4 regions of the Alteromonas lipotrueae genome follow, and region 1 is predicted to be linked to each of the others. Evidence: predicted binding sites of a transcription regulator. Region 1 holds the regulator's gene; each other region holds the start of a gene.

What was found. Region 1 encodes MetJ, which represses methionine synthesis genes. Its sites were predicted from a motif close to TAGACGTCTAGACGTCTA; they were not measured.
Region 2: a site for MetJ is predicted at 3,756-3,773, ahead of serA (phosphoglycerate dehydrogenase). Genes of this name have one in related genera too.
Region 3: a site for MetJ is predicted at 6,413-6,430, ahead of thrA (bifunctional aspartate kinase/homoserine dehydrogenase I). Genes of this name have one in related genera too.
Region 4: a site for MetJ is predicted at 2,200-2,217, ahead of metK (methionine adenosyltransferase). Genes of this name have one in related genera too.

Annotation. Positions count from the first base shown of each region.
Region 1 is NZ_JAESDJ010000018.1:56,111-63,641, reverse strand. Features, by position in the region: gene hslV (ATP-dependent protease subunit HslV) at 1-155, opposite strand, end outside; gene KYS23_RS18270 (SPOR domain-containing protein) at 449-1,018, opposite strand; gene priA (primosomal protein N') at 1,148-3,358, opposite strand; gene rpmE (50S ribosomal protein L31) at 3,670-3,882, shown strand; gene KYS23_RS18255 (hypothetical protein) at 4,059-4,373, opposite strand; gene KYS23_RS18250 (malic enzyme-like NAD(P)-binding protein) at 4,733-5,974, shown strand; gene metJ (met regulon transcriptional regulator MetJ) at 6,055-6,381, opposite strand; gene metF (methylenetetrahydrofolate reductase) at 6,532-7,416, shown strand.
Region 2 is NZ_JAESDJ010000015.1:79,978-87,508, reverse strand. Features, by position in the region: gene KYS23_RS17205 (HDOD domain-containing protein) at 1-263, shown strand, start outside; gene KYS23_RS17200 (DUF481 domain-containing protein) at 492-1,295, shown strand; gene KYS23_RS17195 (DUF481 domain-containing protein) at 1,481-2,224, shown strand; gene serA (phosphoglycerate dehydrogenase) at 2,334-3,563, opposite strand; gene rpiA (ribose-5-phosphate isomerase RpiA) at 3,805-4,461, opposite strand; gene KYS23_RS17180 (5-formyltetrahydrofolate cyclo-ligase) at 4,543-5,154, opposite strand; gene KYS23_RS17175 (hybrid sensor histidine kinase/response regulator) at 5,185-6,804, opposite strand; gene KYS23_RS17170 (nucleoside hydrolase) at 6,875-7,531, opposite strand, start outside.
Region 3 is NZ_JAESDJ010000003.1:107,323-114,853, forward strand. Features, by position in the region: gene pgi (glucose-6-phosphate isomerase) at 1-111, shown strand, start outside; gene KYS23_RS05790 (DUF3545 family protein) at 420-596, shown strand; gene ung (uracil-DNA glycosylase) at 737-1,396, opposite strand; gene thrC (threonine synthase) at 1,393-2,679, opposite strand; gene thrB (homoserine kinase) at 2,736-3,689, opposite strand; gene thrA (bifunctional aspartate kinase/homoserine dehydrogenase I) at 3,749-6,214, opposite strand; gene KYS23_RS05815 (LysR substrate-binding domain-containing protein) at 6,544-7,419, opposite strand.
Region 4 is NZ_JAESDJ010000001.1:257,252-264,782, reverse strand. Features, by position in the region: gene tkt (transketolase) at 1-1,900, opposite strand, end outside; gene metK (methionine adenosyltransferase) at 2,288-3,433, shown strand; gene KYS23_RS01110 (CYTH domain-containing protein) at 3,552-4,079, opposite strand; gene KYS23_RS01105 (hypothetical protein) at 4,398-4,868, shown strand; gene KYS23_RS01100 (3'-5' exonuclease) at 4,896-5,426, opposite strand; gene KYS23_RS01095 (iron-containing alcohol dehydrogenase) at 5,639-6,787, opposite strand; gene KYS23_RS01090 (AraC family transcriptional regulator) at 6,820-7,531, shown strand, end outside.

The DNA.
Region 1 (7,531 bases):
GCAGTGCCGCCTGCAAAACCAGCTAATACTTTATCGTGGTACAAGCGGCGCACTTTACGTGCATTACCTTTCATTACGGTATTGCCGAGTGACACCTGACCATCGCCAGCCATCACAACTTGATTTCCACGTCTTACAGATACAATCGTTGTCACGTTTAATCCCCATTTAAGGTGGGCGCTATCGCAGACTCGGGCGATAACTGAAAAAAGACTTTGTTATGAAATGGGGGAAGGGTTTTGGTTTTCAAGGGGAGCAGTTAAAACGGGCAGCTAAAAGGGGCTGTTAAAAGAAAAAGCAGTGAAGACATATAGTAAACGGGTACGTATTAAAGCGTTAAGCGCTGCAAAGTAGGATGTGGTGGCTATTATGAGATGATTATAAGGCATCCACCACATCATGCGGTGAATGCCCAATCAATAGATGAGTGAATGAAAAACGTTTACGCTTATAAATTCCAGTACCAAATTTGGCAGGTCGCAATATTCACTTTACGAAGGCTGTGCTTGGCTTTCTCGGCATCTCGTTTCGATTCGAATGGCCCTAAAATAACCCTGAACCATTCGCCGTTGCTGCCAGAACTCTGGCGAATAAGTGCTTCTAAACCTTGAAAGGCAATTTTCGCTTTCATTTCTTCAGCTTGAGCGCGGGTTCTGAACGACGCGCATTGCATAAGATAACGTTTGTCCGACTTTTCCTGCTCAGCAACATCTACTTCCACTTCATACCCCGGCAGAGTACGAATATATTCCCACTCTTCTTTAGGCAATTCAGGCAACGCTTCTTGGGTAGGCGCAACAGGGCGTACAACTTCGGTATCTACCTCAGAACTGGCGTTATCTTTAATAGACCATAAGAAAACCGCAAAGCCTATAAGCAATATCACCACAATGACAAGGCGAACAATAGGGAATGAGGCAGTGGCGCCACTCTTCACCTGTGATTTACCGCGCTTTTTGTTTTCCGGCTTCTTTTTTTGTGGTGCTTTACCACGAGATACATAATCGCGTTGAGCCATATTCGGCAGTTTTCCTACTACTTATCGTTATTTTAAACAGGTGGTGCCACCAGACGAGGACATAGTGCACAACCCTGAAACACTTGTATACATTAGTGTTGAGATTTTACCGTATTCCCAACCTGTGCGCTAACTGAAATCGGTGGGGTCGATATCTACCGACCAACGTACTTTTGCCGCCTGCGGTAGCCCTTGTAAATACGGCAGAGCTAGCCGCAATGCGTTATGTAACGGCGCTCTTTTTTCATGACTGCACACCAGCATAAAGCGAAAACGCCCTTGTCGTTTTTCAATTAAACAGGGAAATGGCCCACTCATCTGCGGAACTAAGCCCTTAGAATTTGCATTTGCATTTGCAGTATTTGAGTTTGAAAGTACACCCCTAGCCTGTTGCAGGAATGCATAGGCCGATGAGCTCTCGGTTGCCTCAGCCCGAATCACAAATTGACTAATATAAGGAGGCAATGCAGACGCTTTTCGCTCCATCAATGCATGACGAGCAAAGTGGGCATAGCCGTTGTTCACTAAATCTTGTAATAAAGGGTGGTGAGGATTGTGGGTTTGCAGCCACATTTCTCCGGGTTTGCTTGCACGCCCTGCTCGCCCTGCAAGCTGCGTAACGAGCTGCGCTAGCTTTTCAGGAGCTCGAAAGTCAGCACTAAATAGCGCCCCATCGCAATCTAACACCACCACCAATGTAACGTGAGGAAAATGATGCCCTTTCGATAGAATTTGGGTACCTACCAGTATTTGGTGTTCTTGGCGGTTAATCGCATCGAGGGTTTGATGTAGCTTGTCTTTTCCTCTTACCGTATCACTGTCTATGCGCACGTGTTTGGCATCAGGGAAGAGCTTCATTAAGCCTTCTTCTACCTGCTCGGTGCCCGTTCCCGCCGTTACCATTTCATGACTGTGACAAGCTTCACACTCTTTGGGCATTGAACGGGTAGCGCCACAGTGGTGGCATTGCAGTCTGTTTTGCCCTTTATGCACGGTATAGGGTCTGTCGCAACGCTTACACATTGCCGTAGTACCACAGTGATGACATAAAAGCGCGGGGGCATAACCTCGTCTATTCACAAAAACCAGAATCTGGTTCCCTGCATTTACATGCTGACGCATAATTGTCAGCAAGCCTTCTGAAATGCCGTAATGAATAGGTTGGTCTCTTGCATCTAGTAAATACTGCTTGGTACTTTGCGCCCCTGCTGCGCGCCGTGTTAGTTGCAAATGCGCAAAGCGGCCGTTTAACGCGTTATTAAGCGTTTCAAGCGCTGGGGTAGCACTGCCGAGCAACAAAGGAATACTGTGCTCTTTGGCTCGCATGGCCGCTAAATCGCGCGCGTGATACCTAAGCCCGTCTTGTTGTTTAAACGATTCATCATGCTCTTCGTCTACAATGATCATGCCGGGGTTTTTAAGGGGCGTAAAAATCGCTGAGCGAGTACCTATAATAATACCTAGTTCGCCTGCCCTTGCCCGCTGCCATACCGATAATCGCGCTGCGTCCGTCAATTGAGAGTGCAATACGCCTACAGGAATATTGAAGCGCTTTTCGAAGCGCGAAACGGTTTGCGGCGTTAAACCAATTTCAGGCACTAATATAAGCACTTGTTTACCGGCTTTAAGCAAAGGTTCAATAGATTGCAGATACACTTCGGTTTTACCGCTCCCTGTCACCCCTTCAAGCAAGCTAATCGCAAAGGTGTCATGTTGCTGGTTTAATGCCGCTATCGCTACCCCTTGCTCTTTATCAGGCACGGGTTTTTCACCAATTTCGAAGGTATCTAACCACGCTTGTGCAGTGAGTTCAGGCGTAATGTCTACGAGCTCAATAAGTGCTTTATCTAATAACGCTTTCACTACTGCGGGTGAAAAGGTCTTACGCGCTTCGCTAGCAATAAGTGATGTGGTTTGAACCGCTTCTAAGCAGCTCATCTGCTTCGGAGCTCGGCTTAAACTCTTAATATCGGTATCAGCACCTTCTGGCGTGACTTGAATATATTGTGCGGGTGATGGCGTGGCTGTCTCACCTTTACGAAGCGGCACAGGAAGCATGGCATGTATCACTTCCCCTGGCGCATGGTGATAATACTGCCATAACCAATGCGCCATTTTTCTTAGCGATTCGTCGATAACAGGTGCGCTATCTACCACCTCAATTATGGCTTTGATTTTACTGGTATCATCTATGTCTACACCGGATTCAACCACAATGCCTACCAGTTGACGTGGCCCGAAAGGCACTTTTACCCGCACACCCGGTTGTAGCGTATCGGTATGAGAATAGGTAAATAGCTGGCGAAGTGGCACAGGTACAGCCACCTGAATGAATACCATTAAAATTGATGCCCCAAAATTGATGAACCTAAAGTGAGTAAACGTAAATTCAGAATCGCTAATGATCTGGCATTTAAACATAATGTCAAATAAGGGAAGGGGATTTATTTTCGCCAGTGGGCTTAATTAACGCTGCCCCTGTTTACTTCGCATACAAAAAGTGCTTGATCACTTTAGTTGCTTCCTTTATTATGCGCCGCTCTTTTGCGGCTGACTGCAATTTCTGCGGTCGGTCATTGAATTTAAAGTTGCGTATGGTGTTTGGCTTCGGGCCAAATAGCGATACGGCCTCATATTGAAGGTAATCCAAAATGAAAAATGGTATCCACCCAGAATACGCTGAAATGACAGCAACATGTTCTTGCGGCAACGTAATGAAAATCCGTTCTACTCTAGGTAAAGATATTAACCTAGACGTATGTTCTGCATGTCACCCATTCTACACTGGTAAGCAACGTAACGTTGATACCGGTGGTCGTGTTGACCGCTTCAAGAAACGTTTCGGTGCTTTGGGCGCTAAATAAGCTCAGTACTCAGAAACACTATGTTTCTTTAAAAAAAGCGCCTATCGGCGCTTTTTTTGTGTCCGCGATTTACATCTGCACTTCATTCTGTATTCAACCAATACCGTGCTCGCCCAGTATAGAGCAGCGAAGTGGAATGCTCGGCTAATGCAATGCTCTATTATTGAAAAGCTCTGTTAGTGAAAATCCCGGCGTTTTAGATGTCGTTCCCAGTTGCCGTTACTTTGCAAAGTGCATGCTTGCTCGCTGTCGTAGCGAACTCCTTTAATGTGCACCTTCAATTCGGGGCAAACATTATCAAGTTCAAGTTCGAATGCTTGGATCCAGTTTGTTGAAAGTGCTTCGCTTTTTTGCTTTTCGGTTTTAAACACCGCAATAATTTCTGGCCTGCGCCAGTGTCCCATATGCGTAAGCCATTCAAAGCCTACCGACTCAGATTTTGCCCACTCACACACCGCAGTTAGCGCTTCAATCAGTTTCTTTTCAGACATGTTAAGTTACGCTTTCTTCTTCATGTTTACTATTATACCTATTCCACTCACCAGCGTCTTGAACGGTCGACTTAGTGCCTTTTTGCAAAGACCTATTCGATACCCACTATACATATGTCTATAAAATAGAAATAATGTATTAAATTCAAAAGTGTCATTAATGTGGTGAATGGCAAATATTCGACGATGTCACTGGTCATACAAGCAAGACTGTCCTAGATTGAAAGGTATTAAGGGCAGATCAGATATGTACTTAAATGACCCTGTGATAAAGTCGAAGTCATTCTACTGCGGCAACGCAGATTGCCCCTACGGTAACGAAGATTGCCTAACCCCTACATCGAAGGATATGTTTACTAATGTCAGATTTCAGACAACGTGCGCTAGATTATCATGCCAAACCCACGCCAGGTAAAATTAGCGTGGAGCTATCGAAACCAGCAGATAGTGTGGATGATCTTGCTCTGGCTTACAGTCCAGGGGTAGCTGAACCGGTACGAGAAATTGCTGAAGATCCTGATAATGCTTATAAATATACCGCAAAAGGCAACATGGTAGCGGTGATCAGTAATGGTACCGCTATCTTAGGTTTGGGTAATTTAGGGCCGTTAGCTTCTAAACCAGTTATGGAAGGTAAGGCACTGCTGTTTAAGCGCTTTGCAGGGCTTGATGCTATCGACATTGAAGTAAAACATCGTACAACAGAAGAGTTTATTAATACTGTTGCGAACATTGCAGACACCTTTGGGGGTATCAATCTTGAAGATATTAAAGCCCCAGAGTGCTTTGAAATAGAGCAAGAACTCATTAAGCGCTGCAATATTCCTGTATTCCATGATGATCAACATGGTACTGCTATTGTTACGGCTGCAGGCATGTTGAACGCCATTGAAATTCAAGGCAAGAATATCGAGAGCGCGAAAATAGTTTGTATGGGTGCTGGCGCAGCAGCAGTAGCATGTATGGAATTGCTAATTAAGTGTGGCGCACAACGAGAGCGCATTTACATGCTAGACAGAAAAGGGGTTATTCATACCCGCCGTGAAGACCTTACTGAACACAAACGCATGTTTGCCAATAATACTGATAAACGTACGCTAGAAGATGTGATGGAAGGCGCGGATATTTTTGTTGGTGTATCTGGACCTGATGTATTACCCCCAGAAACCCTAGCTTTAATGGGGCCTAATCCGATTGTTTTTGCCTGCTCTAACCCCGACCCTGAAATTAAACCTGAACTAGCACATGAGGTTCGAAGTGACTTAATTATGGCAACAGGGCGTTCTGATTACCCCAACCAGGTAAACAATGTTCTGTGCTTTCCGTTCATTTTCCGTGGCGCATTAGATGTTCGCGCAACGGCCATTAATGACGAGATGAAAGTGGCAGCGGTAGAAGCACTTCGCGCTATTACCAAAGAGCCCGTACCTGAATCTGTGTTAGCGGCTAGCAATAGTAAAAGCCTGACCTTCGGCAAAGAATACATTATCCCTAAGCCAATGGACCCCCGCCTTTGTGAACGCATTGCTACTGCCGTGTCGAAAGCGGCGATTGAATCTGGCGTTGCAAGGCTTCCAGAAGTACCTAGCCGCGCAGAGTAAAGGCAATATAGAAGTAGAATTTAGCGCGCAGCTTAGTATTCAAATATTATAAAAAACGGCAATTTTCATTGCCGTTTTTTTTAATCTTCTTGTTCGTTCTCGATAGAAACGTCTATACCCATGTCTTCCATTATACGTCTAGCTTCAGCTGGTACACGGTTAGGGTTGTCTTTTCGCAAATCTTCGTCATCCGGTAGAGGCTGACCTGTGAATGCATGAAGAAATGCTTCACATAATAATTCTGAATTCGTCGCATGACGTAAATTGTTTATCTGCCGACGGGTACGCTCATCGGTTAATGCTTTTAGCACGTTAATAGGAATAGAAACGGTAACTTTCTTAACCTGTTCACTCTTTTTACCGTGCTCTGCGTAGGGGTGTATATACTTACCGTTCCACTCTGCCATAATGCTAACTCTGTCTGATCTTATTTATGTTATGAAGAGAAATTCTAAACAAGTTGACGAAAAGGTCAATTGAGCAGTGTAAACCTCTTGACGTCTAGACGTAAATTCTTTAATTTAGACGTCTAAACGTCTATAAAAGAGTAATTTACCATGGTTTCTTACGCACAAGGTGTTGATGCACTCAATCAGTCCCTTTCGGAACTGCGTGACATTGATGTGTCATTTGAGTTTTTTCCGCCAAAATCAGAGAAAATGGAACAAACCTTGTGGAAGTCAGTTGAACGTTTAGCACCATTAAAGCCGAGTTACATGTCGGTTACCTATGGTGCAAACAGTGGTGAGCGTGATCGCACCCATGACGTGGTAAAACGTATCCAACAACAAACTGGTGTTGCAGCCGTGCCTCACCTTACATGTGTTGATGCTAGCCGAGACGAACTTAAGCAGATTGCAAAAGACTACTGGGATTCTGGCATTCGTCGTATTGTTGCCTTGCGCGGTGATTTACCGCCTGGCGTGAAAGATACCGAAATGTATGCCTCTGATTTGGTAGCACTACTAAAAGACGTGGCTGATTTCGATATATCAGTGGCCGCCTACCCTGAAAAGCACCCTGAAGCCCCTAATGCCCAATTCGACTTACTGAACCTTAAGCGCAAAGCAGAAGCCGGTGCGAGCGAAGCAATTTCACAGTTTTTCTTCGACACCAGTGTATTCTTGCGTTTTCGTGACCGTGCGGCAGCAGCGGGTATCGACCTAGACTTAGTACCTGGCATACTGCCAGTAACTAACTACCAAACCTTGGTAAAATTCGCTGGTTTCACCAATGTGCACGTACCTGGTTTTTTGCACAAAATGTTCGATGGCCTTGACGATGACGATCAAGCTACTCGGAACCTCATTGGTGCTAACATCGCAATGGATCAGGTTAAGGTACTCGCCAAAGAAGGCGTGAAGCATTTTCACTTTTACACCCTTAACCGAAGTGAATTAAGCTACGCTATTTGCCACATGCTAGGTGTTCGAGCAGGTTAATTTCGATTAAACCTTTGCTCCTATAGGGCAGACCAGTATACCATTTACCTATTATTGGGTATTTGAACGACTCGTTTGCCTCGTTGTCACCTTCCTGCGCTGCTTAAATGCCAAG
Region 2 (7,531 bases), on a different contig from region 1:
AAAACTGGAAGCTTCCTCTTGTGCTTTATTATCCTGTTATGCATGCGAATGATATGTCTAGACAGGCTGCGGATAGCGATATTGCGCTACTGGCATTAGCATCAAAAGTCACTATTATGCAGCAAAATAAAAAAACTAACGGTGACGTTGAACTTTTTGCAGAAGACATAGCCAATAATATTGGCGTTAACCTAGATGATGTGGCAAATGCCATAGAGTTCGCCGATAGAGAAACAGCAAAAATTTCCATGCTTATACATTGATTTACTGGCAGTGAGGTAAAACAATGGTAGGCAGTTTTAAGCTTCATGTGGCGCAAAGCAGCTTGATGGTTGTTGAATATGAATTCAGAGACCGTTCTACAAGCGCTCGATTGTAAAACTAAGCGGTAAAAAGACACATAGCTTACGTAATACCCACGGAAGGGCATAATAGGGTGTTAAATGGCTATGCCATAACAACACCGAACCTATAAAAATTTATTAAAAATTATGCTTAATCTAACAAAATTATTTTGTGCAGTATGCTGTCTACTCGGTATAAGTACTGCCGTCTTCGCAGCAGAACGTGATCTAATTCAAACGCTTTATCACGCCGATTTTACGCCAGACACCGACGACGAAGTACCTAGGTTTTCGCTGAACGGTGAGTTAGGTATTCTGTCAAATACTGGAAATACATCTGCAGCGAGTATTAAAGCGGGTATTAACGCCGATCATGAAACTGAAAGTTGGAGCAGTCTGTACTTTGCAGAAATGCTTTATCAAGAAAGTAACGCCGATGGCACTGGTCGCGAGGTATCGGCCAAACGCTTCTATGGCAGCGCTCAGTTCGATTATAAATTAAACCAGCCTGGTAGACGTTTATTCATGTACGGCGATTATGAAGATGACTCCTTTAGCGGGTATGACCATCGTGCTTCACTTGCAGCCGGTTGGTCACAGCGGGTGTGGCGAGACGAAGTCAGTGAGTTTCGTTACAGTGTTGGGCCGGGTTATGCCTTTGTCGAGCTTGAAGAGCCGTTAGATGAAGATATCAATGACGGTGTAATTGTAAGGGCATCTGCTGAATACAAATACCATTGGGCATCAGGTGCTAACCTTCGACAATTTGTTAGTACTGAAGCGGGTGATGAAAATACTAAATCTCGTTCTGAGACGTCTTTATCGGCCAATGTTTTCGGCTCTTTAGCCATGAAGCTGTCGTTTATTTTGAATCATGAAACCGACACTACCGAAGATGTAGATGGGTTAAGTACCGAGACGTCAGTTGCTTTGGTTTATCAATTCTTCTAATAAGTTCGCTTAAAGCTTATCAATAAGTGTAAATTTTACGTCTTATAGTCTAATTTCTATTCGACCCTCATTGACTCGCACTATTAGGTAGGTACTATTGGCGCAGATTTTTCAGGCTATGCTGGCTAGTGCTTACGCTAGGTATTCACAGCATGGCAAAGGATAAAACACTACTAGGATTGCTAATGAAAAAACAGCTTCTCGCTTCACTTTTGGCCTTGTCTTTCTCTTCTGTTACTTTTGCTCAAGACGACGTTAAACCTTTCACGATGGAAGGTGAACTCGGTATTATCGCAACAACAGGTAACACTGAAACGTCATCAATCAGTGCCGGTATTACTGCTCACCAAGAATTGCAGCAGTGGAGCAACGACTACATTCTTGAAGGTCTTTACAAGAAAGAAACGGTAGATAACGACGACGGTACCGAAGAAGAGTACACATCGGCACAAAAATTTTACGGTTCTGCGCAGGGTAACTACAAGTTAGAAAACCCGGATTACCGTTTGTTTGGTTTCGCATCATATGAAGATGACCGTTTAAGTAACTTCGACTATCAATCAACAGTTGCTGTAGGTTGGAACCAAAAAGTGCTGGAAAATAAACGTCACACTTTAGAGTACTCAATCGGTCCTGGTTACTCGTTTGCTGAAACGCAAGAAGGCGAAGAGCAGAACAGCATGATTGTTCGTGCTTCAAGTGCTTACTCTTGGAGAATTTCTGACACAGCTAAATTTACTCAAACAGTAAGTACGGAAGTGGGGTCTGACAACACAAAATCTCGTGCTGAGTCGGCGCTTACGGCTACCATTAGCGGTAACCTTTCTATGAAGGTGTCGTTCAAGTTAGACCATAACTCAAACGTATCTGACGACGTTGAAAAGCTTGATACTGAAACGGCAGTAACGCTAGTTTACAACTTCTTCTAAAATCGTATTAACGATTGTAGAAACAAAAAACGCTGCCATTGGCAGCGTTTTTTTATGTCTTCAACATTGATTAACGAATGACGGTAGCTCACTGCCGCCATTCATAGCATTAGTGAAGAATACGGGTCTTAATCGTACCGTCAATCTGCTGTAGCTGTGCAAGCGCGTCATAAGCTCTGTCTTGCTGAACATCTACCACTACATAACCAATTTCTGCGTTAGTTTGAAGGTACTGGGCTTCAATGTTGATGCCTTTCTCTGCAAACGCTTGGTTAATTTGAGTAAGAATACCCGGCTGGTTTTTGTGCACGTGAAGTAAACGAGAGCGGCTAATGTGCTCTGGCAATGATACTTCGGGGAAGTTAACTGCTGATAAGGTAGAACCATTATCACTGTACTTCGCCAATTTACCCGCCACTTCTATACCAATGTTTTCTTGCGCTTCTTGAGTGCTACCACCTACATGCGGCGTAAGAATAACGTTATCGAATTTACGTAGAGGCGATTGGAATTCTTCGTTATTCGATTTAGGCTCAACAGGGAATACATCAATAGCTGCGCCATTTAGCTGGCCGCTTTCAAGCGCATCGGCTAGAGCGTCAATATCTACAACCGTACCGCGAGAAGCATTAATAAAAATGCTGCCTTTCTTCATTTGCGCAAATTGCTCAGCTGCAAACATGTTTTGCGTTTGCTGAGTTTCAGGCACGTGAAGCGATACCACATCAGAGGTATTTAATAGTTTCTCTAACGACTTAACTTGGGTTGAGTTACCTAATACCAACTTATCTTCAATATCGAAAAACTGCACGCGCATACCAAGGTGTTCAGCAAGAATGCTTAGTTGGGTACCTATATGCCCGTAACCAATAATACCCAGTGTTTTTCCACGGGCTTCATATGAACCATTTGCTGTTTTTTCCCACTCACCACGGTGCGCTTTAGCACTTTTGCTAGGCACTTGGCGAAGCAAAAGAATAAGCTGACCAAGCACAAGCTCTGCTACTGAACGAGTATTAGAAAATGGGGCATTAAATACCGGAATACCACGGCGCTGTGTTGCTTCTAAATTAACTTGGTTAGTACCAATACAGAAACAACCAATAGCCACCAATTTCTGAGCGGCGTCTACCACCTTCTCAGTAATTTGAGTGCGCGAACGAAGGCCAATAAAATGTGCATCTTTCACTTTCTCAACAAGCTCTTCTTCAGGAAGGGACGTTTTGAGATACTCAATATTGGTGTATCCATTATTCTTAAAGGTTTCTAGTGCACTTTGATGCACACCCTCTAACAACAATATCCGGATCTTATCCTTCTCTAGTGAAACTTTGCTCATGGATTTGCTATCTCTTAAAAAGTATTAGTATTTACAGAGCTCGAGGCTGGTGCAGGCGGGGTAGGTAAGACTGGAGCAAACCCTCCGCCGCATGGATGCGGCGGCGGAGCTCCCATGGATGGGTTCACAGCGTGTTTGCGGAAGTCTTACCTACCCCGACTAGTACTAGCCTCAAACTCTCGAAAGGCCATCTAGACGTCTAAACGGAAATCTAACAGAAATCAGTTTAACTTGAAAGCTATTATTTAAAGGTATCAACACCGGTTTCGGTGGCCGATAGTACGATGTCTGCGCCACGTAGGGCGAATATGCCGTTGGTGACCACACCAGGAATATTATTAATCGACTGTTCAAGCTCTCTTGGGTTTAAGATTTCAAGGTTATGTACGTCTAAAATAACGTTACCGTTATCGGTTACCACGCCTTGACGGTATTCAGGATCGCCGCCTAGTTTTACCAACTCGCGAGCCACAAACGATCGCGCCATTGGAATAACTTCAACAGGAAGAGGGAATTTGCCAAGCACGGGAACGCGCTTGCTATCGTCTACAATACACACGAATGTAGTTGATGCACCCGCCACAATTTTTTCCCGGGTAAGGGCTGCACCGCCGCCTTTAATCATGTGTTTGTGTTCGGTAACTTCATCAGCACCGTCGATATACACTGAAATATTGCTAACATCGTTTAGTGCGAATACTTCAATGCCTAGGGCTTCTAGCAACTTGGTAGAGGCATCAGAGCTTGATACTGCTCCTTCGATGTTGTTTTTAATTTTGCCGAGTTCTTCAATGAAAAAATTAACTGTGGAGCCAGTACCTACGCCAACAATACTGCCGTTTTCAACATATTCGATGGCTGCTTTAGCTACTGCTTGCTTCTTTGCATTCTGATCCATAGTGACTCTCCTAACTAAATTTTCATCAGTTTACCGGAAAACCGCTAGCTAACCCACCGTGATAGGGGAATTTACGGTGCGTTATGTACGATTAAAGCTCAATTGCTGTGTGGGGGTGACAATTGCGTTTACAGGAATATCCCAAGACTGAACCGGAAGTTTGTCTACTTGTTGGCAATCGTGGGCAATACCAATAAGTTTTGGCTCTATAGTTCGAGTTTGAATGCTGGCTAGCGTGCGGTCATAATAGCCTCCGCCCATGCCTAAGCGATTTCCATTGGCATCGAATCCCACCAACGGCATAAGTATTACCTGGTGCTGAAAGGTAGGGATAACATCAGGGCAGGCTAGTATTGGCTCTTCAATGTTGTATTTATTCACACGCATTGGCGTTTTATCTGTGTAACGAAGAAACAGCAGATGGCCCTTACAAACTGGATGCAATACGGGCAAAGAAGTATGACGTTCAGATGCTTGATTTAAGCCCCAGCATGCGTGCATAAAGGGGCGTAAGTCTACTTCTCCGTCGTTAGGCAGGTAACAGGCAACCGATGATGCATAGGTAATTTCGGGCAATGTTAAAAGGCTATCGCGTACTGCCAACGAGGCGTGCTGCTGCTGTGAATCAGATAATCCGTTGCGTAATGCTCTTAATGTCTTTCGTAGTGTCTTTCGAGATGTACTTTTTACCATACAGCGGGCTTCCAGTGGCTCCACGTTGTCTTACTTTCCTAAATAGCGATTAAGTACCCTAATAAGCTCTGCGTTTTCCACAGGCTTAGTGAGTAGGTCGTCTAAGCCATTTTTTAATAACAGGTCTCGTTGCGTGATAACATCTGCGGTTAAGGCAATAACAGGCAGTGTTGCACGCATGAGCTTAATTTGCCGAGTGGCTTCTGTTCCGTCAATACCCGGTAAGTTGATGTCCATCAGCACCAAATCTACAGGGTTCGATTTTACATACTCTACGCCTTCTTCACCGCTACCTACAACTGATAATGGTAAACCAAATTTATCAAATATGGTTTTAATCACTATTTGATTAATATAATGATCTTCCACTACCAATACGTGAGAGTCAGCAGGAACATTTAGCTTTTGGGGCTGTAAAAGCGAGGGGGCGTGCTTAATGGTATCGGCGCTAACTTCTTCTGCCGGAATGGCTACGCTCACACGGGTGCCTTCGTTTAACTTACTGCTAAGCTTTATAACCCCCCCCATCAACTCTACTAGCTTCTTGGTAATATTTAAGCCTAAGCCTGTACCATCAAATTGATGCGCGTTCTCCATTCGCTCGAATGGTGCGAACAGCTTCTTTTGTTCCTCTTCACTAATGCCAATGCCTTCGTCTTTAATCGCCAGCAACAATTTCCCTTGCTTGTATTTTACCTGAATGGAAACGTGCTTGTTGGCATGAGTGTACTTAATGGCGTTCGATAATAAGTTTAAGGCTACTTGACCAAATTTAGTGTCGTCAAAATACAGAGAGTGGGGAACATTGTCATCAATCACAGAATTAAAAATAACATTCCCATCTTCAGCGCGAATTCGGGTTAGCGAGAATAAATGAGTGAAAAAGTCAGCTGTGCCTACCGGGCGCGGCATAACGCGCATTTTACCCGCTTCTATTTGCTTCATGTCTAACACAGAGTTCACTATTTCAAGTAAACGCTCACCGCTTTTGCTTATATGCCCGAGTGAGTCGGTAAAGTTAGCGGGAAGTGAATGTTGTCTCGCTTCTCCTTCAAGTAAATGACTGAACGTGTTTATCGCATTTAGCGGCGTTCTTATTTCGTGGCTAATGTAGGAAAGAAAGTCAGATTTAAACTGGCTGGTTCGCTCAAGCTCTCGGTTCTTGCGTTTTAATTCAAGATGCGCAACCACTGATTCACTCAGTGTTTTAAGTGCATGGCGTTGAAGACTGGTAAGGGTTTTTGGTTGATGGCCTATTGCGCATAGCGTGCCAATGGCATGCCCCGAGGGCGTAATTAAAGGCGCCCCTGCATAGAATCGAATATTCGGCTCGCCCGTTACAAGAGGATTGTCGTGAAAGCGAGGGTCTTCTTTTGCGTTGGGCACTTCAAATATTTCACGCTGTAAAATAGCATGAGAGCAAAAGGCGATATTGCGAGAAGTTTCTGTGGCTTCAATTCCCACGCGAGATTTGAACCACTGTCTGTTTGGGTCAACGAGGCTAATTAACGCAATGGGGGAATCGCAAATTTGCGAAGCAAGTTGAGTTAAATCGTCGAAGAGCTGCTCGGCGTCTGTATCAAGTACATCGTAGTTTAGTAGCTCTCTTAAACGCTGCTCTTCGTTTTCAGGAACTTTGGCAGGGATCATTCTTTCACATTACCTCAACTGAAATGTGAAAGTAGGAGGCCGACTACCGTAGAACGGCCTCCTTCCACATCTATAAAGCGTAGGTGTCTATGAACAATTGTTCCAATTTAGCGTGGTCTACTTTAGTAGCAACTTTAATGGTGTTCGCATCGTTCCACAGTGGGCTAGGGGTTGTCCCCTTAGGTGCCACTGCTGTTTGGCCACGATCTAGCTCGCCAGTACCAACACGCACATGACCTTCGGTGAGTTCAAATAACTCAGGGTGACGCAAGTGGGCAAGCGGGAATGCATCATGGAAGAAACAAACACGATCTTCACGATTGGCTGAATAGAAATCCATGTAGAACTGGGCAGTGTCTTTCACAAAACCACCAAGCTTCGCATTCTTTTCTTCTAATGTTTCAACAAAAGAAGGAGAAAACGGCGTGTCGTTAGTCACGTCTAAGCCGAACATAGTTAGGTCCCAATCTGCACCAAATACAATTTCGGCAGCGTAGGCATCGTTCCAAATGTTAGCTTCGGCAAGTGGTGTTACGTTACCACGTACAAATGCAGCACCACCCATAATGGTAACGCCTTTCACTAACTTAGGCAGTTCTGGCTCTAAACGTAGTGCTAGCGCTAAGTTACCTAAAGGGCCAATAGCCACAAGGGTAACTTCACCAGGGTATTTACGGGCCATATCCACAATAAACTGAGCAGAGCTACGAGGGTCTAACTCGGTTTT
Region 3 (7,531 bases), on a different contig from region 1:
CTGGGCAACCAAGTACTGGCAGGCATTCAGGGAAATGCAGAAGAAGAAAGTTTTGACGCATCTACCCAACAATTGATTGCCCGTTTCAGAGCAGCGAATGCACCAAAATAAGGAAGTCTGAGTGAAGTAATCACTCAAATTTGGTGCAAATAATAACTGAACGGCCGGCTTACCCCCGGCCGTTTTTATTAGCAGAAAATAAGAACGTACAAGCTAACTCGCTGCTAAGTATGTAACCTGCTAACTGTTTTGCTAAACACACTGACGATATCTCCCTGTGTCATCATACTGTCACAATTTGTTAATAAAAAGTAAATTTACTTGTTTTATTTTAATTGTGGCTGTGATACAAAATTATACAGAGGGAATAAAAAATCAAACTCTGTATTGTTGTAGTGGTAATAAAAAGGAGAATCCCAGTGGACAAATCAGACTTATTTGCCATGTTAGATATTGAAGCAAGCCCAGCGAAAACAAAAAGTAAAAAACGCAAGTGGAGAGAGATTGAAGCGCTTCAAGATCGCTTCAAACTGGAAAAGGAGCTCTCCGAACTCGATTGTGGTTTCGAATACGAGTTAGAAACACTGGAAAGATAATATAAAGGCCGCCTGCTAATAACAGGCGGCCTTTTTACTTTCTGGTTTCTTACTTTTTAAAGCGGCATTCAAAGTTGCGAAAGAAAGGCGTTTGCCTTTTGTTAACCGCGATCTTTTCAAGAGGCTACAACTGCCAAAGACTATACCTGCCAATAAATGGGTGAAAGCCCTTTGCTGGTTAGGTAGGCATTGGTGTCGCTAAAATGGTGACAACCAAAGAAGCCTCTGTAGGCCGATAACGGTGACGGATGCGGCGCTTGAAGCACACAATGCTTAGTGCGTCTGATATGCTTGCCTTTCTTTTGTGCGTGACTGCCCCACAATAAAAACACTACGTTTTCTGCGTGCGTGTTAACTGCCTCTATTACCGCATCGGTATAGGTTTCCCATCCCCACTTAGCATGACTATGTGCCTTGCCCTGCTCTACCGTTAACACCGTATTAAGCAGCAGTACACCCTGCTCGGCCCAAGGGGTAAGTGTGCCATGGTTCGGAATGGAGAAGTCGGTAATATCATTGGCTAATTCTTTATAAATATTAACCAGCGAGGGAGGTGTTTTAATATTTGGTAATACCGAGAAGCATAAGCCATGAGCTTGATGTGGGCCGTGATAAGGATCTTGTCCTAATATCACCACCTTTACTTTTTCTAGCGGTGTCATCGTGAGTGCATTAAATACATCTTCTGAGGGCGGGTAAATGACTTTACCCGCTTCACGTTCAGATGCTACTTTTTGCATTAGGGCTTTGAAGTAAGGCTTATCTTCTTCACTGCCCAATGCTTGTGCCCATGTGGTCACGCTTTTAGTAAATCCAACATATGCTGTTTAAGCGCATCGTAAGATGCAGGCAAATCAACAGCAAGGCTGTCTTCACCGGCTACATCAGCTAATGGCTTAGGCAAGCTAATAGGCGTGCCCAGCACGTTTTCTACCGTTTCGCGGAATTTCGCAGGATGCGCAGTACCTAAGAATAGGCCAATTTCGCCGTCTTCTAAGTCGTGGCTAACTGCACGGTAAGCAATAGCGGCATGAGGCTCACTGGTATAACCCAGTTGCGCTAATTGGCGCATAGCCAACTGAGTGTACTCTTCATCTACCATTTCGCCTTTTAAGCAGCCTTTATCAACATAGCCTTGCTCGATTAAGGCTTCAATGCGCGGCCAGTTGTTAGGTTGGCTAACATCCATCGCGTTAGACATAGTAGCGACAGTCTTCTTCGGCGCCCACTCGCCAGTTTTTAAATAGCGCGGCACAGTATCGTTGGCGTTAGTGGCAGCGATAAAGCGTTTAATTGGCAAACCCATTGATTTAGCAATCATGCCGGCGGTTAAGTTACCAAAGTTACCACTTGGTACCGAGATAACCAGTTGATCACGCTTATCTTTAGGTAATTGGCTTACCGCTTCAAAGTAATAACATACTTGGGCTAGCAGGCGACTGATATTAATTGAGTTAGCCGAGTTAAGGTGTAAACCTTCACGAATGTCTGGGTCGTCGAATGAAGCTTTTACTAGCGACTGACATTCATCGAAATCAGATTCAACGGCTACTGTATGGATATTGCCACCAAGGGTGGTAAACAGCTTTTCTTGCAGGGCGCTAATTTTGCCTTTAGGGAAAAGAATGACCACATTGATATTTTCAATACCGTGAAACGCATGCGCTACCGCTGCACCCGTGTCGCCAGACGTGGCGGTAAGAATAGTGACTGGTTTACCTTCACTAATTCTTGATAAGGTTTGCGCCATGAAGCGACCACCAAAATCTTTAAACGCCAACGTCGGTCCGTGGAAAAGCTCCAAAGTATAAATATTGTCGCTTACCTGCTCTACCGGCGCGCCAAAGGCAAACGCGGTATTCACGATTTCTTCTAATTCGCCATTGTTAAGCTCATCACCAATAATGGCACGAAGTACCGCTATGCTGCGCGCCGCGAACGGCATTTCAAGCAGTTCGTCAATGTTGTCTAATTTCGGGATATGAGTAGGGAAATACAAACCTTGTTGTTTACCTAACCCTCTTTTAACTGCTTCAGAGAATGAGGCAGTGTCCTGTGCGTCTTTTAAATTAACCAATTCCACGTTTTAATACCTTTTATCGTTGTGCCGTAATTTTATTTAGCTGCTGTATCGCTTCATTAAGCGATAGGGCCAACCGTGGTTCCCTGCTCAGGGATTTGGCACACATGGCTAAAGCCATCTTCATTTTGAATATAGTGTTCGTCTAAATAGGCAACGATACGCTGCGCTTTTTCTTTACTGTCACATACGGCGAATACGGTTGGGCCGGAACCCGAAATACCAAAGGCTAACGCGCCTTCTTGTTCACTGAAGGCTCTTGCTTCATCGAAACCCGGCAGTAACTGTTTACGATACGGTTCTGCAATTACATCTTTCATTACCGAGGCAGCAAGATCATTTTCACCTGCATGCAAGGCGTGTACAAACACCCCTAACTGGCGACCAAAAGTGAGCGCCGTGGCCATATCAACCTGCTTGGGTAATATATCGCGTGCGGCTGCGGTAGAAACGCTAATGCCAGAGTAACAAATAGCATAATACCAATCTTTCGCCAAAGGCAACGACAAGGTAACGGGCGACGTAGCGCCAGTCATTAATGTCATGCCACCAACATAACAAGGTGCTACGTTATCATAATGAATGCTGCCACTAATTTGCCCTTCTAATTCCCCCATCATGGTCAGCAAAGTGTCTTCATCAAAAGGGGCATCGAAAAAGGCATTTAAAGCGACAAAGGCGGCAACAATAGAACTAGCGCTCGACCCCAAGCCACTGCCTATTGGTAAGTTTTTCGATAAGGTCATCGACACTGGCGTGGTGGTCTTACCCACGTTTTCCATTTGCACACAAAAGTAGTGATAGCATTGAGTAACAATATTGCTTTCGGCATCCCTAGGCAATTTGTGTGCAAACGCCCCCACGGTCTTTAGTGAAAACGAATCAGCACTTTCAATATCCACTTCGTCGCCCAAGCGTGTGCCGTCAATAGGGGCAAGTGCGGCGCCTAATACATCAAACCCTAAACTTACATTGCCAATAGATGCTGGCGCATATGCTCGTAATGCTTTCATAATACTTTTCTTTAATTACTCTTTTAACTTCAGCGGCCCTTTAACTTTTAAAAAGCCAATTAGTGCGCCATCTGCTTCCATGGCATAGTACGTAAAATATCAGCGAATACGCCCGCAGCGGTTACCGTACCACCCGCACCATAGCCCCGAATAACATAAGGAATAGGCTGATAATAGTCACTGTTAATAGCCAGTGCATTTTCACCATCTTTTACTTGCGACAACGGATTAGATGCAGGTACAGCTTGAATAGTTACCTTACATTTGTCGCCTTCAATGCTGCCTATGTAACGAAGCACTTTTCCTTCGGCTTTTGCAGCATCTACACGCTTAGCAAATTCCGCATCTAGCTCAGGTAACTGCGCCATGAATTCATCAATTGAGCAGTCTTCGGCAAAACCAGCTGGTAATACCGATTCTATTTCAATATCAGACAACTCTAGCTCTAAGTCTGCTTCACGCGCCATAATAAGAAGCTTACGGGCAACGTCCATTCCGCTTAAGTCATCACGAGGATCTGGTTCGGTATAGCCATTATCTTTCGCTGTACTTGTAGCTTGAGATAGCGACATTCCTTCTTCTAACTTGCCAAATACGTAAGACAAACTGCCTGATAATATGCCTTCAAAGCGATGTAATACATCACCTGCACTGAATAGTTTTTGAAGGTTGTCGATTACCGGTAATCCTGCGCCTACCGTAGTTTCATATAGATACTGACGATTCGTAGATAATGCTGTTTTCTTCAACTTACGGTAGTAATCTAGTGAACTGGTATTCGCTTTCTTATTCGGTGTTACTACGTGGAACCCGTTTTCCATCATATCTACATATTGCTGAGCAATAGCATCGTGGCTGGTACAATCTACAATCACTGGGTTAACCAAGCTGTTATCATTCACAAACTGCTGTAAACGTTCAACGGAAAGCCCTTCACTGGCCGCATCTAATGCTGGCTTCCAGTCTTGATTTAGGTCTATACCTTGACTATTGAGTAACAACTTACGGCTATTTGCAATACCGTACACACGCAACTGAGTATTACGATTAAGTAAAGCCGGTTGCTGTTTTGCAATTTGGCTTAAAAGTTCGGTACCTACGTTGCCACACCCGACTAAAAACACATCAATGGTATGGCGATCTGAGAAAAAATTCTGATGGATAACCTTCACCGCTTTTTTCGCCCGCTTGTTTTCGATAACCGTTGAAATAGAACGCTCTGAGGACCCTTGGGCAATCGCTACGTTATTAACGCGAGCTTGCGCCAACGAGTTAAAGAAGCGTGCCGCTAAGCCTTTCGCATGACGCATACCGTCACCCACTAAGGTAACAATCGCTAAATCGTGGCGCACTTCAATAGGATCTAACAATTGGTTTTGCAACTCTAACGCAAATGCATCTTCTAACAAGCTTAACGCGCGATCAGCATCCTTACTTTGAATACAGAAGCTTATTGAGTATTCAGAAGAAGACTGAGTGATCAGGCTTATTGAGATATTCGCATTCGACATCACCTCAAACACACGGCTTGCCATACCAACCATGCCTTTAAGACCTGGGCCTGCAACGTTGAACATAGTGACATTATCAAGTTGAGAGATGCCTTTAACCGACGTCCACTTTTCGCTGGCTTCATTACTGATTAACGTGCCAGGGGCCGCGGGGTTCAGCGTATTACGAATTAAACAAGGAATATGGTGCTGGGCAATGGGGCCGATAGTTTTCGGGTGAAGTACTTTGGCACCAAAGTACGAAAGCTCCATAGCTTCTTGATAGGTTAACTTATCAAGCAGCACTGCTCCTTCAACTTGATTAGGATCGGCATTATAAACACCGTCTACGTCAGTCCAGATTTCACAACAACTTGCATCGATACAAGCCGCTAAAATAGCCGCTGAGTAGTCAGAGCCATTGCGTCCAAGTGTTACTTTTTCACCGGCCTCGTTCGCAGCAACAAACCCAGGCATTACCAATAACTCACTACCATCGATAGGCACATCGGTAAAGCGCGCTTTACTTAATGAAACATCGGCAATGCTATCTAGATACTCACCTTCTGCAAGGATGTAAGTCACCGGGTCGATAATACGATTTTTCACGCCTTTAGCGCTTAAGATACCGCTAAATAACGTTACCGAGATGTACTCACCAATACTTAAAATACCTGCCGCGATATTATCAGGTGCAACACCTAATAATTTAATACCATCGAGGTGTTGATTAAGTACACGCAGTTGCGCATGAATGAAGTCGGTAACATCGGCGTGTGCGAAGCCGCTGAGCTCTTCGTTTAGTGCATCAGCAATACCCGTCACGGTAGACGTCAATTTTTCAAATAGAGGGTGGAAATCTTCGCCAGCGGCTGCCTGCTCACATAAAAGTGACAATGCATTCGTTACCCCTTTAGGGGCAGAAAGTACCACTGCAGCGCCATCGGTTTGGTGGGTGGCCGTGCTAATGTCGTTCACGCGCAAGTAGCGCGGTGCGTCGGCAAGTGATGAGCCCCCAAACTTTAAGACTTTCATGTGCTGCTCCTATATCGGTTACGCCAGGTTACTGCTTTAAATCGGTTACTATGACGTGAGTAAAAAAAAGCCCGCTCTCTGTGAGGGCGGGCTTTCGTTGTCTTATGCTTACTTGCACTAGCCAGCGACCGCCCGTTTTAAGGTGGTAATCATAATGCTGATAGTGCCAATAAGAAGAATCGTTTTCATAGGGTCAATTTGCCGTATAGACGTCTATCTGTCAACCGCAGTTTTCACCATACTGTATTGCAAAAAGTGAAACACAAAACATTTCACGTTTCGATTTAAGCGATAATCAATCAGGCGATGCTAGAGTCGAGTAGCAAAAACTAATCATCATCAATTAATTGTGCAGATAGAAAATCAACTAACAAGCGAATTTTTGGCACTAAATGCCTGTTCGATGGAAACAATGCCCATACCGCTTCTCGCTTATCTCGATATGATGATAGCACTTCCATTAACTTGCCTGCTGCTAACGACTCACGCACATAGAATCCTGGAAGCTGTACTAAACCCAGTCCGGCCAATGCAGCATGATGTAGGGCATTACCACTGTTATACTTCACTCTTCCCCTAACACGCACGGTTTGCGCTTGCCCGTCATGATTAAACCGCCAATGGGGCTGAGATCCTACTAAGCACTGATGTTCGCTAATCATTTCGGTACTATTGGGTGCAGGGAAGGCATTTAAATATTCAGGGCTGGCGCACACATATAGCTGTCGGGTAGCCAGCTTTTTGGCCACCAACGTAGAATCTTCTAAATTACCTATGCGTATGGCTAGGTCATAACCTTCATCAATAATATCCATCGTGTCGTTAGTAAAACGACACTCTACTTCTATGCCTTCGTATTTTTTTAAAAATTGATTTATAAGCGGGGCGATAAAGGCTTCGCCAAAGGCAACCGGAGCGGTGAGCTTAATAAGCCCTTGGGGTACTTTTTGAAGTTGACTAATATTGAGCTCAGCCTCTTCTAGTGCTTTTAATGCGGGTTGGCATTGTTCAAAATAAATATGCCCGGCTTGAGTGAGTGACACACTTCGGGTGGTACGGTTAAATAACTTAACCCCCAAACGCTTTTCTACATTGGCGACTTTTCTACTTATTTGCGCGCCCGACGTGTCTAACTTAGTAGCGGCCGCGGTAAAGCTGCCAGTACTGGCCACCGCACAAAATTCTACTATACCTTCCCATGTCATGGCGTTTACCTTTATTGATGCAAATATTTCTAGCATGGCGCTATGATCAATAAAAGTTCTTAGAAGACGCCATTAGCTTACAATTAAACACCAACAAATTATTACACTCAAG
Region 4 (7,531 bases), on a different contig from region 1:
CCATCCCAATGATGGCGCCGTTGAAACCTACGTACTTGTACCAGCTTTCTTTAGATAACGCTTCAACTGCAACGCGCTTAGTTACGCTAGAAGGCAATACGCTTTCACGGTAATCCGCTGATTGACGGTCGAAAACGTCGGTAGAAGGCATAGAAACTACACGAACCGCTTTACCATCTGCAGTTAGTTTATCTGCTGCTTCAACAGCAAGTTGAACTTCAGACCCTGTAGCAATAAAGATGTATTCAGGCGTGCCTGCACAATCTTTAAGCACATAACCACCTTTGGCAACGTCAGCAACTTGCTGTTCGTTACGTTCTTGCTGAGGCAAACCTTGGCGAGTGAAGATCAACGTTGAAGGACCATCGTTGCGCTCAATCGCGAACTTCCATGCAATAGCAGATTCAACTTGGTCACATGGACGCCAGTTATCTAGGTTTGGTGTAGCACGCAGCGCCACTACTTGCTCTACAGGTTGGTGAGTTGGACCATCTTCACCCAAACCAATTGAATCGTGAGTGTATACGAAAATAGCAGGTTGCTTCATAAGCGCCGCCATACGTACCGCATTGCGAGCGTATTCCATAAACATTAGGAATGTAGCACCGTACGCTTTAAAACCACCATGAAGGGTAATACCGTTCATCATGGCCGACATACCGAACTCACGTACACCGTAATAAATGTAGTTACCCGATGCGTCAGTGGCTTCAACGCCTTTACTGCCATCCCAAATAGTCAGGTTTGAACCGGCTAAGTCGGCAGAGCCGCCTAGAAGTTCTGGTAACAAAGGACCAAATGCATTTAATGCATTTTGTGATGCTTTACGTGACGCAATGTTTTGCGGGTTAGCTTGCAAATCAGCAATGATTTTATCCGCTTTATCGCTGAAGTCTGCTGGCAATTCGCCATTTACACGACGCTTAAATTCAGCGGCTAATTCAGGGTATGCACTTTCATATGCTGCGAAGGCGTCGTTCCACGCGCTTTCAGCATCGCCGCCCTTGCCTTTAGCATCCCAACCGGCATAAATGTCGTCTGGAATTTCAAATGCACCGTGCTTCCACCCAAGCTTTGCGCGGGTAGCGATAATTTCGTCATCACCTAATGGTGCACCGTGACAAGACTCAGTGCCTTCTTTGTTTGGTGAACCGAAACCAATTACGGTTTTACAGCAAATTAGCGTAGGCTGAGCGCTGTTCGATTTAGCTTGCTCAATAGCTGCTTTAATTTGTTCAGCGTCATGACCGTCAACACCTTCAATCACTTCCCAGCCGTAGCTTTTAAAGCGTGCTGGTGTGTCGTCGGTAAACCAACCTTCTACTTCACCATCAATTGAAATGCCGTTGTCATCCCAAAAACCAATAAGTTTGCCCAGGCCCAATGTGCCAGCAAGTGAACAGGTTTCATGAGAAATACCTTCCATCAGGCAGCCATCGCCCATGAAGGTATAGGTGTAGTGATCGACAATATCATGGCCATCACGGTTAAACTGAGCCGCTAATACTTTTTCAGCTAGCGCCATACCTACTGCGTTACTAACGCCTTGGCCAAGTGGGCCAGTGGTAGTTTCAACACCTGGTGCATACCCATATTCTGGATGGCCTGGCGTTTTAGAGTGCAGCTGGCGGAAGTTCTTAAGCTCTTCAATAGGCAGTTCATAGCCTGAAAGGTGAAGCAAAGAGTACAACAGCATAGAGCCGTGACCGTTTGAAAGCACGAAGCGGTCTCTGTTTGCCCAAGACGGGTTTGCTGGGTTGTGTGATAGAAAATCACCCCATAGTACCTCGGCAATATCAGCCATCCCCATAGGGGCGCCTGGGTGACCAGATTTGGCCTGTTGAACAGCGTCCATGCTTAAAGCACGGATGGCATTGGCAAGTTCACGACGAGAGGGCATGTTGTCTCCTGATTTATTTGTAGCTGAATTTCGCTAAGGGAACACTGTGGGCAAAATCCCTTTGTTCAACCTTAAAGCGCTGCATTGCTGTATATCGTAATGTGGGCGTTATTCTTACCCATGCCACCATTCAGTTCAATGGCTTTTCATTGCCATTACCGAAAGTTGGCTAAAATAATGAATATTCACATCATTCCTTTGCAAGCCAATGTCGCTTCACTAGGAAAGCGTGGCTAAATTTACTCAATTATCTATAAAAGTGATCCGCGACTGTCAACAAATCGTAACGAAAGGACTTTTAGACGTCTAGAAGTAAAGACTGGTATTTATACCTTGTTTTAGTACAATACTCACCTATTTTGAACAATAAACGCTTATGGAGCATGTATGGCCACGCATTTATTCACCTCCGAGTCAGTGTCTGAAGGACACCCGGACAAAATCGCCGACCAAATCTCAGATGCGGTTCTAGATGCTATTCTAGAACAAGATCCTCGTGCCCGCGTGGCCTGTGAGACTTACGTTAAAACCGGAATGGTATTGGTAGGTGGTGAAGTCACTACCTCAGCGTGGGTTGATATTGAAGAAATCACACGTAAAACGGTAAGAGACATAGGCTACGTTCACTCTGATATGGGTTTCGATGCTGATTCTTGTGCCGTATTAAACGCTATTGGTAAACAGTCGCCAGATATCAACCAAGGCGTTGACCGCGAAAGCTTAGAAGAACAAGGTGCAGGCGACCAAGGCTTGATGTTTGGTTACGCCAGTGACGAAACTGATGTATTGATGCCAGCGCCTATTACTTATTCTCACCGCTTGGTACAGAAACAAGCTGAAGTGAGAAAATCTGGCAAGCTAGACTTTTTGCGCCCTGATGCGAAAAGCCAAATTACCTTTAAGTACGAAAACGACAAACCTGTAGGCATCGATGCCGTAGTACTTTCTACTCAACATTGTGACTCAGTTTCTACTGCGCAAGTACGCGAAGCGGTAATGGAAGAAATTATCAAACCAGTGCTTCCTAGCGAATGGATTGATAGCAACACCCGTTTCCACATTAACCCTACTGGTCGCTTTGTTATTGGCGGACCTGTCGGTGATTGTGGTCTAACTGGTCGTAAAATCATTGTAGATACCTACGGTGGTATGGCCCGTCACGGTGGTGGTGCTTTCTCAGGTAAAGATCCTTCAAAAGTAGACAGAAGCGCGGCATACGCAGGCCGTTATGTTGCTAAGAACATTGTTGCTGCTGGACTAGCTAAGCGTTGTGAAATTCAAGTGTCTTACGCCATTGGTGTTGCCGAGCCAACCTCTATCAGTATAGATACTTTCGGTACCGGCGTAGTTGATGAGAAAACGCTAGTGGCCTTGGTTCGCGAACATTTCGATTTACGCCCTTATGGCTTAATCAAAATGCTTGATTTAGAACGCGCTATTTACTTACCTACTGCTGCTTATGGTCACTTCGGCCGTGAAGCCTTCCCGTGGGAAGCGACTGATAAAGCTGAAGCGCTCCGCTCAGCGGTTTAGTCTGCTCAGCGCCGTTAATCTAGCTCAAAACTGAAAAAGGGTCGCTTTGTAAAGCGACCCTTTTTAATTTCAGGTCATTAATTTGCTATAGCTTGGCGATAGCGTGCTTATATTTTGGCTATATGGAACCTGCGAGAATGGAAGCACTTTTCGTACTCCCACTCGCTATGACCATATCAGGCAAGCCAAATCGCGCTAACGCAACATTTTGAAATTCTTTCTTGTGGGTCACTTCCGTTTCAGCAAAATCTGGCGGCAAAAACTGTCGACTACTCATTTCACTGTCAAATTCAACTTCCACTACTTTCAACGGTGCTAAGTTACCGGTGAAAATATCTATCACCAGCTGAGCTCCAAAAAAGTCGATACGATATCGCTGCTTTTCCACCCGCATATTTTGGGTTAAAGGCCATAAATCAGCGAATTGCTCAGAATCCAACGCAATTCGCGTGTCTCTGCGTTTAAGGCCAACACCTTGTTTAACGGCCATGGTGTAGTTACCGCCTTCATCTCTAATTCGAATATGCTTATCCGGCTCGGTGGCTAAATAACCTTGTCTTATTGCCACAGGTTTTCGTGTATCTAACAAACCTTCTGGCACATAGCTTACTAAAAACTTTCGTTCAAATTCCCATTCCGTTTGCATCACTCACCTCCGGCCATGTTCCCTATTTGAAAGTACTGCTTTGCCTACTAAATTGAAGTAAGTCTTACTACTACCCTTTAAAAGTTAGTTCACAATAGAAATATCTAACAAGTTTATTTTTAACCTTTTAGATAAAAGACTACACTTACTATTCAGCACTCATTTTTTGTTTCAGTTTTGTGTCAAATTTTTATTTTAAAGTTAGGCACATAGGGCGAACAAAATACACTCGTGGCTATGAAGCTACCACTTATATTTATAATAATCGGTAGTCATTAGAACAAGTTAACGCTGTCTCACTCGACCAGGAAATTTTTCATGAAAACATACCCAACTTGCGTGGTTTGTTTAATATTGCTTGCCCCTTTGAGTGCCGCTTATAGTGAGGCCGCTGATTGGGACAGCTACTACGGCCCTATCGTGTTTAAAAGCGAAAAGATAGCAAAGTGGAAAATTAAAAGTCGCTTCAATGAAACGCGCCTCGAATCCATACCTGGCTACGATAGTCATTTTAATGCCAGCAAAAATAGTCAACTATCAATTCGCGCTCACCGTGCGTTAACGCTACTTTTCGAACAACAAATATATGCCTCGTTTAATACGAGTCACTCACCTTTACAGTACTATCCTGAATGGCGCTATATACCCGAAGACTTAGGCACTTTTACTCGATTGGGTTGGCTAGTTGGTGACGAGAGTGGTTTAAATATGGCGCTGGAATTTGAACATCGAGAAGTAGGAGATAAAGAAAATAATGCGCTTACGTTAGGTGTTCAATACTTTTTCTAATGTCTGGAAGAACCCTTAATGCGGGTTCTAATTTTTGTGTTTTGCTGCTTCCACCTGATTACGGGTTTCCACATACGTGCTTTGAATAACTTTTGCATCGGTACTTGCTCGATGGCGACGGTCGTCGCTTTGCGATTCAATATTTGATTTAACGCCGTGCCAAAGTGCCATTTGAGGTTCGCTTAACACATACTCTAATGCACGACATGAAAAAGACATTTGAACCGAGGCTGCTGCAAAAAGTTTAATAAGCCAAGGGTTATCTACCACCCAACCATCGCTGTACACAATGGTATTGCTTAAAAAGGCGTTAAGCTCGTGGCACACTTTGACCGGACAAACGCCGTAAGTGTTCAACATGGCTCTGGTGATACCATGCAAAGACTCTGCTTCTTTATCCCAATGAACCCAACTATCAAAGGGACGAATGAGTTTGCACCATTTTGCACCATCATAACGCACTATCCCTATTTCAATAGGATAACTACGGGCACCAAACCCACTGGCTTCCAAATCAATAATGGAAGGGGGATAATTTCTCTGCAAGCTAACTCCCATCTGCGCTGACGTAAAATGCGCCATCCTTCTTTAAACCTAATAAATTAACTCAGAAAGCGCAAACGGAATTGAAAATCATACTTCTGTTGTATAATTAAAAAACAAATCGACACTTCATCTACCGTGTTAATAGTAGAATCGTGCCAATTTGTATTATTGTACAATCAGAGCGCGAGCTATAAATAAAGCGACAGCCCGCTTTTAGGTGGTTATTACTCAGCCACTGCCAAGTTGAGAATTTGCTCACTTACTTCTGGGGTAATGGCACCCGTTTCACCGAGTGAGAGCATTTTGTTTCCTTTCAGCTTTTCGACCACAGCATTAACGGCACTTTGCTTGTCGCCTTCATGCTCAGTAAGCTGGGTAGCGACTTCAAGACTCTGATAGAACGCTTCGATAGCGTCGATAGTTCGAAGCGCAATATCATCGCTCTCGTCTAAACCAAATACATTTTGGCCCATCTGCGACAACTTTACTGACTTAGTGTCAAGTTGAACCCGTAGTAGTGACGGCTGAACAATCGCTAATGAACGAGCGTGATCTACACCATAAAGTGCCGTGAGTTCGTGGCCGATCATATGGGTAGCCCAGTCTTGCGCAACACCCGAACCGATAAGACCGTTCAATGCCTGGTTTGCAGACCACATTAGGTTAGCGCGCCATGCATCATCTTTGTTATTAATTTTTCCGCCAAGTTGAATGAGGGTTTTCAGCAAAGTCTCGGCGTAACCATCTTGAACCGGTGCATTTTGCGGGAAGGTTAAGTACTGCTCGCAAACGTGAACAAAGGCATCGACTAAGCCGTTAACTACTTGGCGATGCGGAAGGCTTTTTATTACATCAGGGTCTAATACAGCAAATTGCGGATAAACCAATGGAGACATAAACGCCAATTTTTGCTTTGTCGCTTTTTTACTAATAACAGAGCCGCCGTTAGATTCAGAGCCTGTTGCTGGCAAGGTCAGAATGGCACCGATAGGCAGCGCGTTATCAACGGTGTGCTTGCCCGTTAGAATATCCCAGCCTTCCCCCTCATATACGGCGCTTGCCGCAATATATTTGGCACCATCGATAACGCTACCACCGCCTACTGCAAGAATATAGTCAACGCCGGTCTCTTTAATTAGCGCAACAGCTTTGTCTAGCGTTTCAATGGTTGGGTTGGGTTCAACGCCACCGAAAGATTCCCAATTGTAGCCTACTAGCGCGTTTTCTACTTGCTCATACACGCCATTTTTTTTAATAGAACCGCCGCCAAATAACACTAATACGCGGCTGTCTTTTGGGATCAGGGTATTGATTGAGCCAATCTGCCCTTGGCCAAATTGAATGCGAGTTGGGTTGCTGAATGAAAATTTCATAGTCTTTCCTCTGTCATTACATGCTTGTGTTAATGCATAATAGTGCTATTACGCGTAAACAAACCGTCTATTTCTGGAAAAATTTGCCTATTTCTACAAACAATACTGTTTCCACTCCTGATATGATTTTATTAAGTCAAATTCTAAAGCAGTTTTTAAGCACCCTCGGTAAATCAGCGCTTAGTGGCGTGAGCAAAACGGATATAGAGGGCATACGAGTTTTTCGCGACCCTCATGGAAGCCCCAAGCAGCCTCTACTTTATCAGTCAGGCATTATTATCATGTTACAAGGCACTAAACGCTTGTATGTTGATAATCGTGAAATAGAATACAAGAAAGGCGATTACATTGTTTTCGGTGTGCCCTTGCCTGCTCAGTGTGCAGCAACCTTGGATGATGACGACTGCATATTGGGTTTAGTCATTGATATTCCCGCTTCGTTACTTGTAGAGCTTTCCCAATGGCGTGACGCCAAGGCAAAAAATAGCCCCGCTCCTACCTTCACAGTAAGTCAGCAGTCATTAGATAAAAACATAGCCGATGCCACACGCAGACTACTTCAAGCTTTAGCCCACGGTAATAGTGCAAAGGCATTGGGCGCAGGTTTTGTACGAGAAATTGTATATTACATCCTTAATGGCCCTGCCGGTCATGTTCTTTGCGGCCTTACCGACAACGGACATTATGCGAGAATCGCACAAGCTTTGCGGACGATTCATGATGAGTATGCCTCTGCGTTAAACG